Regions from separate parts of the Bacillus paranthracis genome, predicted to be linked through region 2. Evidence: riboswitches for the same ligand, from Rfam matches in the RefSeq annotation. Region 2 holds a riboswitch; the other holds the start of a gene.
What was found. A riboswitch is a leader RNA that binds a small molecule or an ion and turns the genes downstream of it on or off. The one in region 2 is predicted to bind cyclic di-AMP.

Region 1 (10,000 bases), 1.0 Mb from region 2:
TCTTTATTTTAAAATATAATCCACTTTACTTTTTCAATTGAAATATCCATATATCACAACAAAAACCTCTACTTACTCACAGATGTAAAAATTATATCAATATATCTTTCGGATTCGTATGCAATTATGCATAGCGTATACACAAAAAGGATAGCTTCACTTTCGTAAAGCTATCCTTAAAAAACCTTCTTATTTTTTCAAATGATATGGTACTGTTGTAATAACAACATTTCTTTTATAGAGTAAATACGCACGAATGAGTAAACTAGACTGATTATGAAGAATGTTATGCCAACCTTTTTTCGGAATGAATTGTGGTATAACGACCGTAACTCGGTAATTTGATTCACTCGCTTTATACTGTACTGTATCAATGAACTTTGTTAGCGGTTGAATAATACTTCTATAATGAGAATGTAAAGTAACAAGCCTTACTTCAGGTTGCCACTTCTTCCATTTCTCTTCAAATTTCTTTTCCTCTTCTCTGTCAAAAGCGACATATACAGCAATAACTTGATCTGCTGAAAGAGACTTTGCATAGTTCAATGAGTTTTCTACCACATGTGTCATACCAGCTACTGGAACGACAATTACATTTCCTTCAATCGGAACAATCCGTTCACAAGTTTTTAAACTTAGTTGGTCTCCTACTGCATCATAATGCTTCTTAATTCGGTGGAATAAGAAGATAATTACAGGTAAGAAAATAAGGATTGACCAAACTTGTGCAAATTTAGTTAAAAAGAACATACTCATTACGATAAAACTAATGACTGCACCAATTAAATTGACCGTTAATCGTAAAGCCCATCCTTCCGGTTTTTCACGAAGCCATTTTAATACCATACCACTTTGAGAAAGGGTAAATGGAATAAATACACCTACTGCATATAACGGAATTAAATGCTCTGTTTGCCCTTGGAAAGCTACAATTAAAATAATCGATGCGATTCCAAGTATAATAATTCCATTTGAGTAACCTAGGCGGTCTCCTCTAATCGTAAACATTCTTGGTATAAACTTATCTTTTGCAAGGTTTACTGCTAATAACGGAAACGCAGAATATCCTGTGTTAGCAGCAAGGATTAATATTAAAGCTGTTGTACCTTGTATGAAATAGTACATGAAATTACGTCCAAATGTTTGTTCAGCAATTTGTGAAACAACTGTTACTTCTTTACTTGGAGAAATTCCGTAATAATAAGCTAAGAACACAATTCCTGAAAATAAAACTGCAAGTAATGCACCCATTGCAAGCAATGTTTTCGCTGCATTGTTTGGCGCAGGATCTTTAAAGTTCGGAATTGCATTTGAAATTGCTTCAACACCTGTTAAAGCAGAACTACCTGATGCAAATGCTCTTAGTAATAAAAATAAACTAATCCCTGCAACTGGTGTTCCAATCGGCGTGTGTAAAGCCTGCGAAACGTGCCCCGTTAAAATATTGTATATCCCTACACCAATTAATATAAATAGTGCCAAAACGAATAAATAAACAGGATATGCTAAAACGGAAGCTGATTCCGTTACACCTCTTAAATTTAAGATGGTAATAAATATAACAAATATAATCGCAATGATTACATTATGTGCATGTAAACTAGGAAAAGCAGATGTGAGCGCATCTGTACCTGCAGACACACTTACTGCAACAGTTAAAATATAGTCAACTAATAAAGATCCTCCAGCAATTAAGCCTGGATTCATCCCTAAATTTTCTTTTGATACAACATACGCGCCCCCGCCATGCGGATAAGCAAAAATAATTTGACGATAAGATAAAATAAGGGCCGTCAATAATACTAATACCCCAACAGCGATCGGAATGGAATACCAATAAGCGATCGCTCCAACACCTGCTAAAGCAATTAAAATTTGCTCTGGACCGTAAGCAACTGATGACAATGCGTCAGAAGATAAAATAGCTAAAGCTTTCGTTTTATTAAGCTTCTGTTCTCCAAGCTCTGTTGATTTTAACGGTCTTCCAATTAAAAATCTTTTAATAGATGAAACCACTGCTGTCCACTCTCCAATAATTTTGTACGAACTTTTCTGCTAGTTATAGCGGATAAACGATTTCTTCAGAAAACAAAAAATGTCTACAAGCCATAACGAAATAGACTTGTAGACATTATTTTTTTTGTCGCACAAGCTCCACCTTCCTTCTCAATATAACGCTTACGAGGTTAGCTGTCGGATTCGGGCCTATGAGTAGCCCTACCTTTTTCAAGGATTCACCCCATTGGATTCAGAACTAATCCATAAGAACGGGTCCCCCGCACCATGCGGTTTCAGCGATTTAGAAAATTGAAACTGTGGATTATAATACTCCTTTATTTTCAAAATGTAAACAAAAATTTTTAAAAAGAAAAAATTAAAATGATTGCGCATAATCCGCTGGTAAATATACATAATGAATACTAAAAAATCAATAAAGGAGATCTATATGTCTAAAGAAAAGAAGCCTATTTTTTCCGATTCCTATTTAGATGCATTAGCAAATGAAATTAATCAATTATACGGTAAACGTGAACAGGAAATAAATTTGACAGATAGAACAAAAAGAAATAAATGATTTGTCATAAAAAAAGAAAGCAATACACTTATATATTGCTTTCTTTTTTATTTTTTCATACATCTAATTCTATTACAGATCTGTTAAAGGTCATCTCTTCATACACCTTTAAATTTTGATATATAGTGCCTAATAATGGTGCCGCTATTGAAAATTGCTCTGCTACATCCAGTAAATATCCTTGCAAGTGCTTCCCTTCAATAAACGAACCCTTTTCCATATCACGTTGCATTGATGACTTCATATCATACGAAATTTTATCAATCGTTTTCATATGTTCCTCGGCAATATTTTCCTTTACGGGGGCTCCTAATACTCTCATGATTTGTACAGATTCCTCAAACACATTACGGATAAAATCACGGCCGCCTTCACTTTCACGGATTGGTCCAATTGGTGCACGCATTAACGTTGTCACACCGGACATTACAGTAATAAATAAATATTTATGCCACATATCTTGCATAATGTTTTCACTTAAAATAAAACTAGATTTCGTACCTGCAAATGCTTTAGAAATATGCTTTATTCTCTCTGAATTTTGAGACTTCATTTCTCCAAACATAAGTCTATTTGCAGCGCTAGTTTGTACAATTTCTCCTTGATCGTTTAACGTCGTCTCGATAAAGCATAAACCACCAATTACTTTTTCCTCACCGAATTCCTTTTGTAATAGCGATACATGAGCAATACCATTTAGCAACGGAATGATTACAGTACTTTCACCTACAAACGGCTTCAAATCTTGAATTGCCTCATTTAAGTGATACGCTTTTGTTGAAAATAGAATCACATCAAATGGAGCAGTTTGATCTTCTTTCGTTATTAATTTCGGTTGGAAGGAAAAATCCCCATTAACACTGCGGATTACAAGTCCTCTTTCCTCCAATTGTTTTTTCCGTTTACTACGAACAAGAAAAGTAACATCTTCTCCTTTTTCTACTAAGCGTCCCCCAAAAAAGCCTCCAACGCCTCCCGCTCCTAATACTAAAATACGCATACAACATCCCCCTTTTCAAAATACAATTTTATAACATTCAGTATACATAACATTATACATGTCCCCTACTAAATAAGCTGAATTTTCATTCTTACTCAAGTATAAAACAGTGGTTATTTTCAAATGAATTTGGGCATGTTGTTTTTATAGCATATTTGGAAAGGAAACAATGTAAATGGAGGCAATACATACAATCGAGGAAAAAGATGTAACAACAGCTATATTTCAATTTATATTCCCGTTTTCTTTTAAAACTGGATATGAACAAAATATGTTCCCTTTCTTACAGAAAAATGATTTTCACCCTTTTCGACTCGATCATCTTGAAAATGAAAATACATACTACGGAAAGTTTCAAGTTTCACATCAAAATATGGAAGCATACTACCTTTCATTTACCAATAAAATTCTCTTTCCTCACTCAGAGCATCAAAAAGGATTGCAGCGCTATTCTAAAGACCTTAACTTAACTGGACATTTAACAACAAATCTTATTTCCGTTCCATTTAAGATTCATTCTATTGACGTAACACTTTGTCCTTATGAGCTTGGCTTCTTAACAATTCGGACAGAAATAGAGACCGCTCCAAACATGACATTATCAGAAGCAATTGAATTCGCCGCCCGCTTCCGTGTACTTGAAACTAAAAATGATACAAATGAAACGATTTGCATTGAATGTAATGAAAAAAAATATTCCCAAGTGGAAAGATTCATTTTTGGTTATTTATTTCATGGCATAACAGATTTCTTTGAGAAGAAGAGATTAAGAAGTTCTTACTTTCAAACCTTTCCTTTCTTTGAAGATCAGCGAATGTACGTACAAACTTTATTATCTATAAAAGAAGATATGGAACTGAATGAAGTGGATGTTTATCGTACTTCTAGTCTTTCCGGGTTAACAAGTGATGGCAAGGCATATGTGAGTGCAAATAATCTGCCTTATATTCATGATTATTTAAAACAACACGCTTACCAAAGATGGGCTCCGAATCGCTATTTCATAATGGAAGAACATATATTCACATGTGTAACAAATGAAGGAGAACGCGAATTTACTAAACTTGCGAGTCAAATGTATGGGGAGTTTTATTACGCTTTATTATTAAATCTATTTCATAAAATTGTTTTATTGAAAATGGCAAACGCTTATGCTGAGTTAAACATTGAACAAGATACAAATGAAATAGAGAAATTAATTTATTCAATCAATTCGTTTACGGCGAATTACTTTTCTTTAGAGCTAGTATCCCAATCACAGAGTGAAGATATTTTCTTTCGCTTAAGAAAGCTTTTTAACATTGAGATACTATACTCAAATGCAAAACAAAATCTTGATAGTTTGTTTAAATATCAAGAAAATGTTGCTTCAAAAAAAGATAGCCTTTTACTATTAATTTTAACGCTCTACTCTGTAGTAGGCCAAATGTTAGGGTTTACTATGATTGATCTGTTAAGAAACACCGATTCAAACAAAATATCATCGCCACTTGAATTTTTCGCGCTTTTAATAGCAATTAGCGGTATCGTCATTTCACTTATTTTAGGTGCGCAAAGTTTATACCAATGGAGTCTACAACATAAACGAAGAAAAGCATGGGTAAAACAAACTGTACTTTCTGCTGTGAGAGAGAAAGATGATAAGAAGTAAAGAAGAGTATTTTTACATTGAAGTATGTGGTACGCTACAGTAATTGAAATTTTTATCAGCGATTTTCAAATTATATCGGCGCAACTCAAAATATATCAGCGATTATTTAAATATATCGACTTACCGACAAAAAACGCCCAAAAATCAAATATAAAAAAGGCTAATCCAAAAATTTAGATTAGCCTTTTCCCTCTTACTTCTCTGCTTCGATTTTCTCTAATGCAGCAGCTACTTGCTCTTCCGTTAATTCATGTTGTATTACGTAGCGGTTACGTGGACTTACACGACATTCGTGAGAACATGCACGTAAATATTTCGCTTCGTTTTCTTCAGAACATAAAATTTTCTTATTACATTCTGGATTTGAACAGTTTACATAGCGCTCACAAGGTTCACCTGTAAAGTGGTCTTTACCAACGATAACATGTTCTTTTTGGTTTACTGGTACAGCGATACGCTCATCGAACACGTAACATTGTCCATCCCAAAGCTCACCTTGTACTTCTGGGTCTTTTCCGTACGTTACAATACCGCCGTGAAGCTGACTTACATCTTCATAGCCTTCACGAACTAACCAACCAGAAAACTTCTCACAACGAATTCCACCTGTACAATAAGTTAAAATCTTTTTGCCTTCAAGTATTTCTTTATTTTCACGAATCCAATCTGGTAATTCACGGAATGATTCGATATCAGGTTTGATCGCACCTTTGAAGTGACCTAAATCAAATTCATAATCATTTCGCGCATCAATGATAACTGTATCTTCTTGTTTCATTGCTTCATAAAAATCTTTTGGCTCTAAATACTTCCCAGTTATTTCGTGTGGGTTAATGTCATCTTCTAGGCGAAGTGTAACTAACTCTGGACGAGGACGCACGTGCATTTTCTTGAATGCATGACCATCAGCTTCATCTATTTTAAATACGATACCGTCAAAACGTGGATCATTGTTCATTGCTTCCATATATTTCTCTGTTTGTTCTACAGTACCAGAACAAGTTCCGTTAATACCTTCTTTAGCTACAAGAATTCTTCCTTTTAATTCAAGTGAATTACAAAATGCTAAATGCTCTGCCGCGAATTCTTCTGGGTTTTCAATTGTTGTGTACATGTAATATAGTAATACTCTGTATGGTTTTGTAGTTGCCAATGTATTTCTACCACCTATCTAATTTTTAAAATCATGTATAAGTTAACGTTCATATCAAAACATATATAATAAGAAAATGAATCCCATTTCCTTCTCTTTATACTATTTTCTATCAGTTAACAAAAATAAAAAACAAGATTACACACCAAAACACTGTGGTTATGTTGTAATCCCAATATATTATATATCATACAAATGCAATTCCATCAATTAATATGCTGTATTATCGGCTTTATGTTCACATAAATTTCAAAATTGACCCTTTAATTTATTATGTTTCCCCATGTCATCACACCATAAACTCCCAATTTATTTTACGTTATCACACCATCCATTGCATAAAGGCATATAATTTGCATTAAGGAAACTTTCGTGTTCAAATGAAATTATCATATAACATATCTAAATGTATTGAAATAATGAGTAAGAATAAATACAATAATTTCATCAAGTTAACATTTTAAAGGGGAAAACTACTATGAATAAAGATATAACAAAAGATGAACATCTCCCTTCTGAAAGTACAACCGTACAATCAGCTCACTTAGCTTTAAGTGGAGAAACAAAAGGCTGGAAAAGACTGTTACCATTTTTAGGACCCGCTTTTATAGCGTCCGTTGCTTATATTGATCCTGGCAACTTTGCTACAAATATCGCAGCTGGTTCACAATATGGATATTTACTATTATGGGTTATACTCGCCTCTAACTTAATGGCTGTATTAATCCAAACTTTATCAGCTAAATTAGGAATTGCTACAGGAAACAATTTACCCGAAATAGCTCGTGAAAACTTTCCAAAGCCTGTGTCTATCGGTTTATGGATACAAGGTGAACTAGTTATTATGGCTACAGATTTAGCGGAATTTATTGGAGCTGCATTGGGGCTTTACTTACTATTTGGAATCCCGATGCTACCTGCCGCTTTAATTACAGCAGCCGGATCATTTATTATCCTTGAATTTCAACGTAGAGGATTTCGTCCACTAGAAGCTATTATTACAGGAATGATTTTCATTGTAGTAATTGCTTTTGGCATTCAAGTTTTTTATGCAAAACCAGAATTAAGTCCCCTTCTTTCAGGACTATTTATTCCAAAATTCCAGGGTGTAGACAGTATATTACTTGCAGCAGGGATTTTAGGTGCGACAGTTATGCCGCATGCAATATACTTGCATTCTGCATTAACACAACGCCGTGTGGTCGGAACAACTGACGAACAAAAGAAAAAGATTTTTCGTTTCGAATTTATCGATATTATTATTGCAATGGTTATTGCTGGAGCAATTAATGCAAGTATGTTAATTGTTGCTGCTGCACTATTTTTTAAAAACGGCTTGCACGTTGAAGATTTAGATGTTGCTTACACTCAATTTACCAACTTAGTAGGTCCTGTATCAGCTGCTTTGTTTGGAATTGGGCTCTTATCAGCAGGACTATCTAGCTCTTCTGTCGGTACAATGTCGGGTGATATTATTATGCAAGGTTTCATTCGCATGCATATTCCGTTATACTTACGCCGATTTATTACAATGATTCCACCATTAGTTATTATCGCTTTAGGTGTAAATCCAACTTACGCTCTAGTCATGAGCCAAGTCGTCTTATCATTCGGTATTGCATTTGCACTAGTGCCACTTATTATGTTTACAAGTAACAAAAAGATTATGGGTGCACTCGTTAACCACCGTATAACAACATTTATCGCTTGGATAATTGCAGCACTCGTTATCGTTTTAAATATCTTCTTACTGTATCAAACATTTGTAGGGTAATGAAAAAAGGGTATTCCAATTTTAATTTGGAGTACCCTTTTTGGATGAAATGATTTTCTTCTAGTTACCACTTGTGTATGTCCCTCTTTCCGGCATCATGACACCATTTTCAGTTCGAAAGTAAAGTGGCAATCCTTCCGCAAAAAACATACTTACCTTGGACGGATCTTGCCTTTGATGATGAATATGTAAATGCGGCTCACTTGAACTTCCTGAGTTACCGACTTGAGCAAGAAATTCTCCTTCATTTACATGTTGTCCTTCCTTCACTTTAATTGACCCTTTCTTTAAATGCGCAAGAACCAAAAATGTCCCTGTTTCATCTAGTCGTAAATAAATATGATTTCCCGCCATTGACTGAAAATCATCCGATCCCGGAACTAAATCTTTTTCATCATTATTAATTGATACAACTGTTCCAGAAGCTGGTGCCATTACTCTCGCTCCGTATATTCCATAGGCCTTTAATTTACTACTTTTCACTTCAGCAGGTGGAATGAGAATATCATATGCCCACCTTTCATTTGGTTTTATAACGTGATAGTTCATTTCTAACCGATCACCACCCCAACCTATTAATGCTCGCTCATTCAAAGGAAAACGAACTACTGCTTTAGGACTCATAGATTGTATATCTGCTGGATAAGCAATTCTACCTATATTAGCAAACCAACCGACAGGCCAAGCTCCAATGATAGAAAACAGAATGATTAAGAATAGCGTTCTATCTATCCGCTTTCTAAAAATGCCTTTCCAAAAAAATATTATTACTGATCCTACCAAGAGGAAAACTGAAATAAAACTAAAAGCCTGTATACTCCACCAAACAAAAACTGATGTAACACCATTAGCTACATAAACTAAGATCCAACTTATAATTAAAAAAGAAACTATAATTACTAATAAAAATGCCTTCCACATGTCGCGTCCCTACTCTCATATCCTTTTTCTCAATGATACAAAGTAAAAATTACGACATATAAAAGAAATACTTACGACTTTCTTACTTTTTTATACTGCGGTAATTTCACAGTAAAAACTGTTTCTTTATCGTTACTACGTACAGTGATATCCCCTTGATGGAGATCGGCTATACTTTTTGAAATTGCAAGTCCTATTCCTTTCCCGCCCGTATGAGAACTACGTGATTTTTCACTACGATAAAATTTCTCAAAAACGTAAGGAAGGTCCTCTTTCGGAATACATTGCCCAAAATTTTTAATTTCTATTTCAACATTCATGTCTCTTTTAGAAATTTGAATTACAATCTCCTTTCCGTCTTTCCCGTACATAATACTATTACTAATTACATTTTCGAATAACCTCACCATAAGTGCTACATCCATTTCCACATGTAACTCCTTATCACCTTTCATACAAAAGCTCATATTGGCATCATCTAGTTGTGGTACAAAATCAATCATAATTTGTTCCATTAATGCTTTCATATTTACTACACTTTTATGTAATTCAATCTCTCTATAATTTATTTGACAGTATTCTAATAATTCATCTACTTGATTTTTTAATTCATAACTTTTTCGCTTTAATATGCTTACATACTGTTCACATTCTTCTCCATTTGAATGTAGCTTATTTCCTAACAAGTCCGCGTAACCAATTAAAGATGTTACAGGTGTTCGTAAGTCGTGCGAAATATTACTAATCATTTCATTTTTCATTTCCTGTGATTTTTTTTCATTCTCGATAGACTCTTTTAAGCTTTTCGCCATTCTATTAACATTTGCCGCTAGTTCACCAATCTCATCGCTTTTCGAAATAGGTATATGTATTTCAAAATTACCTTCACTTATTTCTTTCACGTTCTTGTTAATTTGAGACAACCT
Region 2 (10,000 bases):
TTGCGGAATCGCAAGTGTAAACATTGCTGGAATGATTGCAAAATATTTCGCTATATCATTTGCAATACTAAACGTCGTTAACGCACCACGTGTCATTAACAATTGCTTACCGATTCCTACAACCTCAATAATTTTTGTCGGGTTCGAATCTAAATCAATCATATTGGCTGCTTCTTTCGCAGCTGTTGTACCACTATTCATCGCTAATCCAACATCAGCCTGTGCTAATGCCGGCGCATCATTTGTACCATCACCTGTCATCGCTACGAGTTTCCCTTTATCTTGCTCTGCTTTAATAACTGCAATTTTATCTTCTGGTTTGCACTCAGCAACAAACTCATCTACTCCTGCTTCTTTTGCAATGGTTGCTGCTGTTAATGGGTTATCCCCTGTACACATAACCGTTTTAATCCCCATTTGACGCAACTGTTCAAAACGTTCACGCATACCAGGTTTTACTGTATCTTTTAAATAGATTAAACCGTAAATACGATTATTCACTGCAACTACAAGTGGTGTTCCGCCCTCTTTTGAAATGAAATCTGCTTTTTGATTTACATCTTTCGGAATTGTTCCACCTTGTGACTGAACCCATTCAATCACGCTACCGACAGCACCTTTTCTCACTTTCGTTCCGTCCTGTAAATCAACACCACTCATTCTCGTTTCTGCTTTAAATGGAACAAACTCACCTTGTTCCGCAAGTTCTCTATTATATGATATAGATTTCGCTTGCACATACTCGATAACAGATCGACCTTCTGGTGTTTCATCTAAAACTGAGCTAATCGCAGCCCACTTTCCAACTTGCTCAATCGTTTCATTTCCTACAGGTAATAATGTATGAGCCATTCTGTTCCCGAAAGTAATCGTACCCGTTTTATCTAAAATAATTGTATTAATATCGCCAGCAGCTTCTACTGCTTTACCCGACATTGCTAACACATTAAACTTTGTCACACGGTCCATCCCGGCAATACCAATCGCTGATAATAATCCACCAATTGTCGTTGGAATTAAACAAACTAACAATGCTACAAGTACAGCTGTATCAATTTGAAACCCTAAATAATTTGTGAAAATCGGCAGCGTCACAACAACGATTAAGAAAATAAGCGTTAAACTCGTTAATACTGTATTTAAAGCAATTTCATTCGGTGTTTTTTGACGAGCAGCCCCTTCTACTAAAGAGATCATTTTATCAATAAATGATTCACCAGGATTACTCGTAATGATAATCGTAATCTCATCACTTACAACCATCGTACCGCCTGTTACGGAACAAAAATCACCGCCAGCTTCTTTTATTACAGGAGCTGATTCCCCTGTAATCGCAGATTCATCAACAGATGCTAATCCTTTTATGACTTCCCCATCACTTGGAATCATTTCTCCTTGTTTTACAATAACAACATCACCTTTTCTCAGATCCGTTGCTGAAACTTGAACAATGTTCCCATTTTCTTTTACAACATTGGCAAACACATCTTTCTTCGACTGTTTTAAAGAATCGGCTTGCGCTTTCCCCCGTCCTTCCGCTAATGCTTCTGCAAAATTAGCAAATAAAACTGTAAATAAGAGAATGAAAGAAACTGTTATATTAAACCATCCTGGTACACTACTAGAATGACTTGGAAGAAACGATAAAATGAACGTAATGATAAATCCAATTTCTACAACAAACATAATCGGATTCTTTATCATGACTTTTGGATTCAATTTCGCAAAGGACTGTTTCATCGCATGTGTCACGATATCACGATCCATTGTTTTCGCTTGTCTAACTTCCTCTTCTACAACATGTATTTGCGACTCATTTACTCTTTTTTCTTTTACTACTACCGGTCTCATCATTTACCCTCCATTACTTCAATGTAAGAAATTCTGCAATTGGACCGAGTACCAACATTGGGAAGAATGTTAATGCACCGACAATTACAATTGTTCCGATGAAAATGCCGCCAAATAAACTATTATCCGTACGGAACGTTCCGACTGTTTCTGGTACAACCGTCTTTTCTTTCAATGAAGCTGCAACAGCTAGCATCGTAATTAAACTGAAATAGCGTCCTAAAAACATAACTAAACCAGTTGTAATATTCCAAAACGGTGTATTATCCGCTAATCCTTCAAATCCAGATCCGTTATTCGCAGCTGACGATGTGTATTCATATACTACTTGCGTCAAACCGTGGAAACCGGAATGAGAAATAGCATCCGTTCCTAAACTTGTTGAAAGAGCTAATGCTGAAAATCCTAAAATAAGCAGTGGATGAAATAGTATCGTTACCGCAATTAATTTCATTTCCTTCCCTTCAATTTTCTTACCTAAAAACTCCGGTGTCCGTCCAACCATCAATCCTGATATAAAAACTGCGATAATCGCATACATAATAATGTTCACAAAGCCTGCTCCAACGCCGCCGTATACTGTGTTTAACATCATATTTACGAGTGGTACTAACCCACCAATTGGTGTTAACGTATCATGCATCGTATTCACCGCTCCGGTTTCAGCAGCTGTCGTTACTGTTGCGTATAGTGAAGAAAATACTGTTCCGAACCTTACTTCTTTTCCTTCTGTACTTCCTTGTACATGTTCGATACCCATTCCATTTAAAGCTGGATTCCCGTTTAATTCAGATGTCGTAATTGTTATAAATCCTAGTAAAAACACCATGAATAGTGAAACGAAAAGGATGCGACCTTGTTTTTTATTTCCTACCATTCGTCCGTACGTAAATGGAAGTGCTGTTGGCAACAACATCATAAGCATCATTTGCAAAATATTACTCATTTGCCCTGGATTTTCGAAAGGATGCGTAGAGTTGGCTCCGAAAAATCCACCGCCGTTATTTCCAAGTTCCTTAATGGACACGAATGATGCAACTGGCCCGCGTAAAATACTTTGTTTCGCGCCATCAATCGTTTGCGCCGTAACTGCCCCGTCTAACGTTTGTGGTACACCAAGTGCGACAAAGACTAGTGCCGCCATAAATGCGATAGGAAGAAACACTCTCGTTAATGCTCTCGTAAAATCAACGAAAAAGTTACCGAGTTCTTTTCCAGCTAGCCCTCTTATAAATGCCATAACGAGCGCTAACGTCGTTGCCGGTGCTGCAAACATTAAGAATGTAATTCCGATTAATTGTGATAAATAAGATAAACCATTTTCACCGCTATAATGCTGTAAGTTCGTATCAGCCATAAAACTAATTGCTGTATTAAAAGCGAGCGTAGGCTCCATTCCTTCAATGTGTGCTGGATTTAATGGCAATACTCCTTGTAGTCTGAAAATGAAATATACGACAACAATCATAAATCCATTTAATAAAACTAATGATAATGCGTACTGTTTCCACGTTTGATTATATTCTTTTACACCCGTAATTTTAAAAATAAGTTTTTCAAAAGGCCCGAATACTTTATCTAGCTTTTTACTACCTTGAAAGGCTTTCTCTAAATAAATTCCCGTTGGCTTTGCCACAAGAATAAACAATAGCATTGTAATAACGACTGCAACCCAGATCATAATGAATGACTCCCCCTAATTAAAACTTTTCCGGATTTAATAATGCATACACTAAGTACACCGTAATTGCTGCAACAATAACTGATAAAACAATCATCATGATTGCTTCCCTTCTTTCACAACTTTATCTGACCAACTTGCAAGACTTGCCATCGATGCGACTAACACAACAAAAATTCCGATCATTACAACATCTAACATAGCTACCCTCTCACCTTTCTGTAAAAATTTACCATTAAAATATTAAAAAAGAACACTGAGCTCTACTCAGTGTTCAAAAAATGAACAACAAAAAGTAAACCTCCTCTCTAAACGCTTACGAGGTTAGCTGTCGGATTCGGGCCTAAAGAGTAGCCCTACTTTCAAAACTGAAAGATTCACCCCAAGTGACAATGCACAAAATTGGTTCCCCCGCTCCATTTCTGGAACTCAGCGATTTTAGGTTTTTTTGGAAATTTTATGAATGATTTATGAGAGTAAATATACTCCTCTATTTTTCACTTGTAAAGAGCTAAATTACTGAAAATAAGAAAATATCCATCTATTTAAACGCTTACATTGAGTGTTATTAATATTTTTTCATCTGTTTTCTCGTCTTTTCTTTCTTTTTCACATAAATGATCTTTTAAATACGAAATAAAAAGAGCGAATGACATGAAGTGCATAGCTTGTTGCACTTAGCATTCGCTCTATTTTTATTCACTATTTATTCTCCTCGTAAAAAAGCACGTAAATTTCTCCCGCGAATATAAACTTGTGACAATTCTGCATGTAGCTGCTCATATTCGATAACATCTGTTTTTAAATATAAAGCGTCTTTCGATGGCAATATGATATAGGGCCTTGGAAAAATAGGATCAAGTACCACCAATTCTTGAACTCGCTCTACCGATACCGCCCAACGATTCGCTATATCTCCTAGTAACAACACCTTCATCTTCTTCTCCCCCGCCCTATTCAAAAAATAAAAAAGAAATATTATCACAATTCGTAAACACGACAAATGTAGCTCCAATTGTTTCATAGAGCCTCGCTGGGTATCGTTTATTCCTTGTAACAACAGTAATAGGTGCTTGAAAAGAAAAGCGAATGTGTTCTGTAAAGAAGCTAATAATTGGAAGCTCATCCCCTAGTAAAATCACCTTCTTAATACACTCACAAACACTAGCAAAATCCTGCTCCTTACTACAGCTATACGTCCAATCAAACCCACAATTCCTCACTTCAGCCGCTATCTCTTCATTTGCGGTAAAAATAATTAACTCATGTTGAAACGCTACTAAATCTATTAAACTATTTACCTTGCTTTCTTCTCCAACACAAATAAGTGTTAGTTCCATGTACCTCATCCTCCTTAGCATAAAAGAACTCAAACATAGATTGATATTCCCCTATACTAATCAGATCGATGAAGTGATGTATCCATCATGGCACCGTCCTCTCTCAAGACGCTTACGAAGTTAGCTGTCGGATTCGGACTTTGAGAGTAGCCCTACTTTCAAAATTGAAAGATTCACCCCTAGTGACACTGCACAAATTGGTTCCTCCGCTCCATATAATTGGACTCAGCGTATTACAAAAAATATATTCTGGCTGATATATTACTCTTGTATCTAGAAAAAGTAAACAGAAAAAAAAGCCAGTTATACAACTGACTTTTGTCTACTTATACATGTGCTTTATTCAATTTATATGCAAAATGATTCGTCGGTCCATGACCACTTCCAATATGTAGCGGCTCTTCAATTGCTATACTAATAAATTGTTTTGCTTCTTGAACTGCCTCTTCAATTGAGTATCCTTTCGCAAGTCCAGCTGTAACCGCTGAAGCAAATGTACACCCGCTTCCATGCGTTTGCTTTGAAGGAATTCGTTCACTTCTAAATTCAATAAACTTTTCTCCATCAAAAAGTAAATCAATTACTTCATTACCTTGATATTCTGCATGTCCGCCCTTCATAAGTACATATTTCGCCCCTAATTCATGCAATACTTTTGCAGCCTCTTTACTATCTTCAACGTTATGAATTTCTAGCCCCGTTAACACTTCTGCCTCAGGAACATTCGGCGTTACAACTGTTGCTACTGGCAATAAATATTCTTTTAACGCTTGTACTGCTTCTTGCTGTAATAATGATGCACCGCCCTTAGCAATCATAACAGGATCTAGTACAATATTATTCCAGCCAAATTTATTAATATGTTCTGCTACAATTTGAATAATTTCGCTGCTAAATAACATTCCTAATTTCACAGCATCTGGTGTTAAATCCGTACCAATTGAATTCAACTGTTCCGTAATACCTTCTAACGAAACTGGATATACCCCTTGAACGCCAAGCGTGTTTTGAGCAGTAATTGCCGTAATAGCCGTCATCCCATACACACCAAGCTCTTGGAATGTTTTTAAATCTGCTTGAATGCCGGCACCGCCGCCACTATCAGATCCTGCAATTGTTAAAGCTTTATTTACTTTCATCCCACTCATCCTTTTCTATCCAAAATAACGATGATAAACTGTTTTTGCTTCACTTATATCTTTCGTTCCATGTACAAGTACACGACCATCTTTAAAAGCAACTAATCTCTTTTCTTCCACAGAAAATGATAATAAATATGGATTTACATTTAAATCATTCACACGATCATGCAGCAGCTCTTTGTATCGTTCAAAATCTATTTCCTCTTTATGAGGTGGTCTAATTTGAACTGTATTTCTCCCGCATAAAACTGCTGTTTTCGATGTATTTTCTTTGTTTAAATAAGGATATAATGCATTCTCTCCGCACGAAGGGCAATTATGTTTACGAAGCTTTTGCACATTCATACATGAATATTCATTCTTCCATACATCAAACGATACAAGTCCATCTCGAAGTGATTCGTAATCTTCCACTAACAGTTTAAGAGCTTCCGTTACTTGATGAGAAACGACGAGAGATACAGCAGGTGATATAATCCCCGCTGTATCACATGTCGCTCCGCCAAGCGGAATCGATTGTAATAAACAAGATAAACATGGCGTTTTACTAGGAAGGATTGTGTAAGAAAGACCGTAACTCCCTACACATGCTCCGTAAATCCATGGAATAGAATATTTTTGTGCCATATCATTCACAATGAAACGCGTTTCGAAATTATCAGTTGCATCAATCATTACATCAACGTTTGTAACGAGTTCTTCTAACTCCTCAGCTGTTACATCTTGAACGAGCGCTTCTACTCTTACTTCACTATTAATCTCTTCTAGACGCTTCTTCGCTGCTACAGCTTTCGGAAGATTATTTTCCACATCACTCTCTGCATACAATTGCTGCCTTTGTAAATTACTCCAATCGACATAATCCCGGTCAACAATCGTTACTGTGCCAACACCAGCTCTTACAAACATTTCTGCATTTGCACTACCTAGTGCGCCTGCACCGATAATGAGCACATGCTTTTCCCTTATCTTTTGCTGTCCTTCTTCTCCAATTGGAGAAAATAGTTCTTGGCGAGAATATCGATTATTCAACTACGCTCATTCCTTCTAAAGGACTACTTGCTGTTGCACAACGTTTACGTGCAATACGACCTGCTTCAAAGCCTAAACGGCCTGCCTCAATACTTAATTTCATTGCTTGTGCCATTTTAATAGGATCTTTTGCTCCTGATACAGCTGTATTTAATAACACACCATCTGCTCCTAATTCCATCGCAAATGCCGCATCAGCCGGGCTACCGATACCAGCATCAACGATAACTGGTAATGTCGCTTGTTCAATAATAAAGCTCAAATTCAATGGATTTACAATACCAAGTCCTGATCCAATTGGAGATGCTCCTGGCATAATCGCATGCACGCCAAGTTCTTGTAATTTACGTGCTAATACAACATCATCAGATGTGTACGGAAGTACGATAAATCCTTCTTCTAGTAACATTTCAGATGCCTTTAACGTCTCTACCGGATCAGGTAATAACGTTCTATCATCACCAATAACTTCTACCTTTATCATGTCGCAAAGCCCTGAAGCTTTTGCTAATTTTGCAATACGAACAGCTTCTTCAGCATTTTTTGCTCCGGCTGTATTCGGTAATAACGTATATTTTTTTACATCAAGTCTCTCTAATAAATTAGGCTGCTTTGCATCAAATATATCCATACGACGTACTGCGAACGTTAAAATTTCTGCCTCAGATACATCAATTGCCTTTTGCTGCACATCAAAATCAGGGAATTTTCCTGTTCCTAATAAAAGTCTAGAATGAAATGAAAATGGTCCAATGTTTAACATAATCAACCGCCTCCTACGAAAGTTACAATCTCAATTTGGTCTCCATCAAAAACAGATGTATCTGTATGATCATCTTTTTGTAAAATATCTTTATTACGCTCTACTACAACAATTCTGTTATCTAACTCTAAATGTGTAAGTAGCTCAGCTACTGTTTTCACACTCTCTGGCACTTCAATTTGATTACCATTAATTTTTAAATTCAAACTTTCATCCCCTTTCTAAACTGTTTTAGAAAGCAATGAATCTAGCAAGTGATTCTCCTGCTTTCCTTCTATTAAATCAGCCATATATTGACCAGAAACAGGACTTAATAAAATGCCGTTTCGATAATGGCCTGTGCAAGCATATAAACCTTTTATTTCTTCATGCTCTCCCATATAAGGAGCTTCATGATTCGACTGTGGTCTTAATCCTGCCCATGCGCTTTCCCATTCCGCTTCTTTTAATGCTGGCAATATTGTATACGCGCGCTCTAATATAGAAGTAATACTCTCTGGTTGCACAGTTTTATTGAATGTACGGGGCTTCATCGTTGCTCCAATTACGTAACGTCCGCCGCGCTTTGGTGCAATGTAAAATCTTTCTTGGAAAATAGGCGCCTTTAAAAGTGGTTTTCTACTTCTGACCGCTACTACTTCTCCTTTAACTGGATATGTACCCCATTCGCGGTGAAAATAACCTAGTAACTTTGTGCTCCATGAGCCACCCGCAATAACAACTTTTTCGCAAGTGATCATACCTTCGCTTGTCACAATTCCAGTCACTTTATTATTTTCAATACGGATATCAAATACTTCTGTTTGCTCATATATATCAGCACCCGAGAATGATGCGGAATGTGCGAATGCTTTCGTAAGCTCTGGTGCAATAACATGACCATCTTTCGGATAATATACAGCCCCTATAATTGACTCAGATAGATACGGCTCTTTCTCTCGCAAACGATCTCCCGCTAGGAAATAAGAATCTTCACCGGTTTTCTGCTGCCAATCCATAATGTGAAGAATTCTTTCCTTCTCATCTTCATTTTGAGCAATGCGATAAATGCCTTTCTCTTCATACCCAATATCGATGCCTGTTTTTTCGCGTAAAACTTCTGCAAGTTGTGGAAATATAGCACGGCTTTCTCTCGCAAGTTCAAATAGCGGGTCATATTCATCCCATTCTGCCTGCACCCCAAGTAAACCAGCGGCTGCTTTCGAGGCTTCAGATGCAATCTGTTGCTTCTCTACAATCGCTACTTTATGGCCTCTTTCTGCTAGAAAATGTGCAACTGAACTACCAATTACACCACCGCCAATTATCGCTACATCATACTTCTTACACATGTTTTTCCGCCCACTTTCTTATTGATTCCTTATAAGATTTCGCTTTGCTATACGGGTTACTACTACTTATAATCCCAGACATAACAGCAATACCACTGACGCCGTTAGTAAGAACATCTCCAGTGTTTTCCGGAGTGATTCCTCCAATTGCTGTAATCGGTATGGATAAACACCTTGCAATGTCTGAAATTTCTTCAACCCCTCTCGCTGGCACACCTTTTTTACAATCTGTCGGAAATACATGACCATAGACGAGTGAATCCGCGCCATTCTTAAATGCATCAATCGCCTCTTCTAAAGAATGCACAGAATAACCGACATGCAAATAAGAAAACTTTTCTTTCACTGACCTTACATCTGCGCTTCGATATCCTAGCTGCACGCGCGGAATATTTAATAAAATAGCAATATCAATTCGATCATTTATCACTATTTTCGATGCTGGAAAGCCCTTCTTCAAAAGACTTTCCACACCTTCATACAATTCCTTCGTACTTTTCTCACGCTCACGAATATGCAAATAATCAATTTCACTTTCAATTTGCATCGCTACATTCACTAACTCTTCGAATGACATGTGACCATTTGAGATTACATGAAGCTCATTTTTCATATTCATTCGCCTACTTTAAAATGTTTTCGAATAACTCATCGGCCGGAACGATTTCTTTCGTCATTCCTTTATCTTTCAACCATTTATTTTGTTTCTCCCATGACTCTTTTGAATCTGATAAAAATGGCTCATCTTTCGTTTCCATCTTCTCTAATAAAATTTTCATACTTTCCTTTTCAACTTCTGGCACAAGTGGGAAGTTTTCTTTTTCTTGATGATTTAATAAAATATTCAATGCTTCATCTGG

Region 1: another riboswitch for cyclic di-AMP. It lies ahead of NLJ82_RS09360 (APC family permease); the one in region 2 lies ahead of NLJ82_RS04020 (hypothetical protein).

The regions. Positions count from the first base shown of each region.
Region 1 covers NZ_CP101135.1:1,829,075-1,839,074, reverse strand. Annotated here, with positions in the region: gene NLJ82_RS09360 (APC family permease) at 190-2,016, opposite strand; cyclic di-AMP (ydaO/yuaA leader) riboswitch at 2,161-2,307, opposite strand; gene NLJ82_RS28650 (hypothetical protein) at 2,447-2,575, shown strand; gene panE (2-dehydropantoate 2-reductase) at 2,631-3,575, opposite strand; gene NLJ82_RS09350 (hypothetical protein) at 3,751-5,226, shown strand; gene trhO (oxygen-dependent tRNA uridine(34) hydroxylase TrhO) at 5,420-6,379, opposite strand; gene NLJ82_RS09340 (Nramp family divalent metal transporter) at 6,858-8,153, shown strand; gene NLJ82_RS09335 (M23 family metallopeptidase) at 8,214-9,074, opposite strand; gene NLJ82_RS09330 (sensor histidine kinase) at 9,146-10,000, opposite strand, start outside.
Region 2 covers NZ_CP101135.1:790,431-800,430, reverse strand. Annotated here, with positions in the region: gene kdpB (potassium-transporting ATPase subunit KdpB) at 1-1,851, opposite strand, end outside; gene kdpA (potassium-transporting ATPase subunit KdpA) at 1,865-3,532, opposite strand; gene kdpF (K(+)-transporting ATPase subunit F) at 3,552-3,629, opposite strand; gene NLJ82_RS04030 (SipW-dependent-type signal peptide-containing protein) at 3,629-3,733, opposite strand; cyclic di-AMP (ydaO/yuaA leader) riboswitch at 3,832-3,977, opposite strand; gene NLJ82_RS04025 (hypothetical protein) at 4,239-4,469, opposite strand; gene NLJ82_RS04020 (hypothetical protein) at 4,486-4,872, opposite strand; cyclic di-AMP (ydaO/yuaA leader) riboswitch at 4,966-5,113, opposite strand; gene thiD (bifunctional hydroxymethylpyrimidine kinase/phosphomethylpyrimidine kinase) at 5,199-6,011, opposite strand; gene thiF (thiazole biosynthesis adenylyltransferase ThiF) at 6,027-7,046, opposite strand; gene thiG (thiazole synthase) at 7,039-7,809, opposite strand; gene thiS (sulfur carrier protein ThiS) at 7,812-8,015, opposite strand; gene thiO (glycine oxidase ThiO) at 8,031-9,140, opposite strand; gene tenI (thiazole tautomerase TenI) at 9,133-9,753, opposite strand; gene NLJ82_RS03985 (ABC transporter substrate-binding protein) at 9,764-10,000, opposite strand, start outside.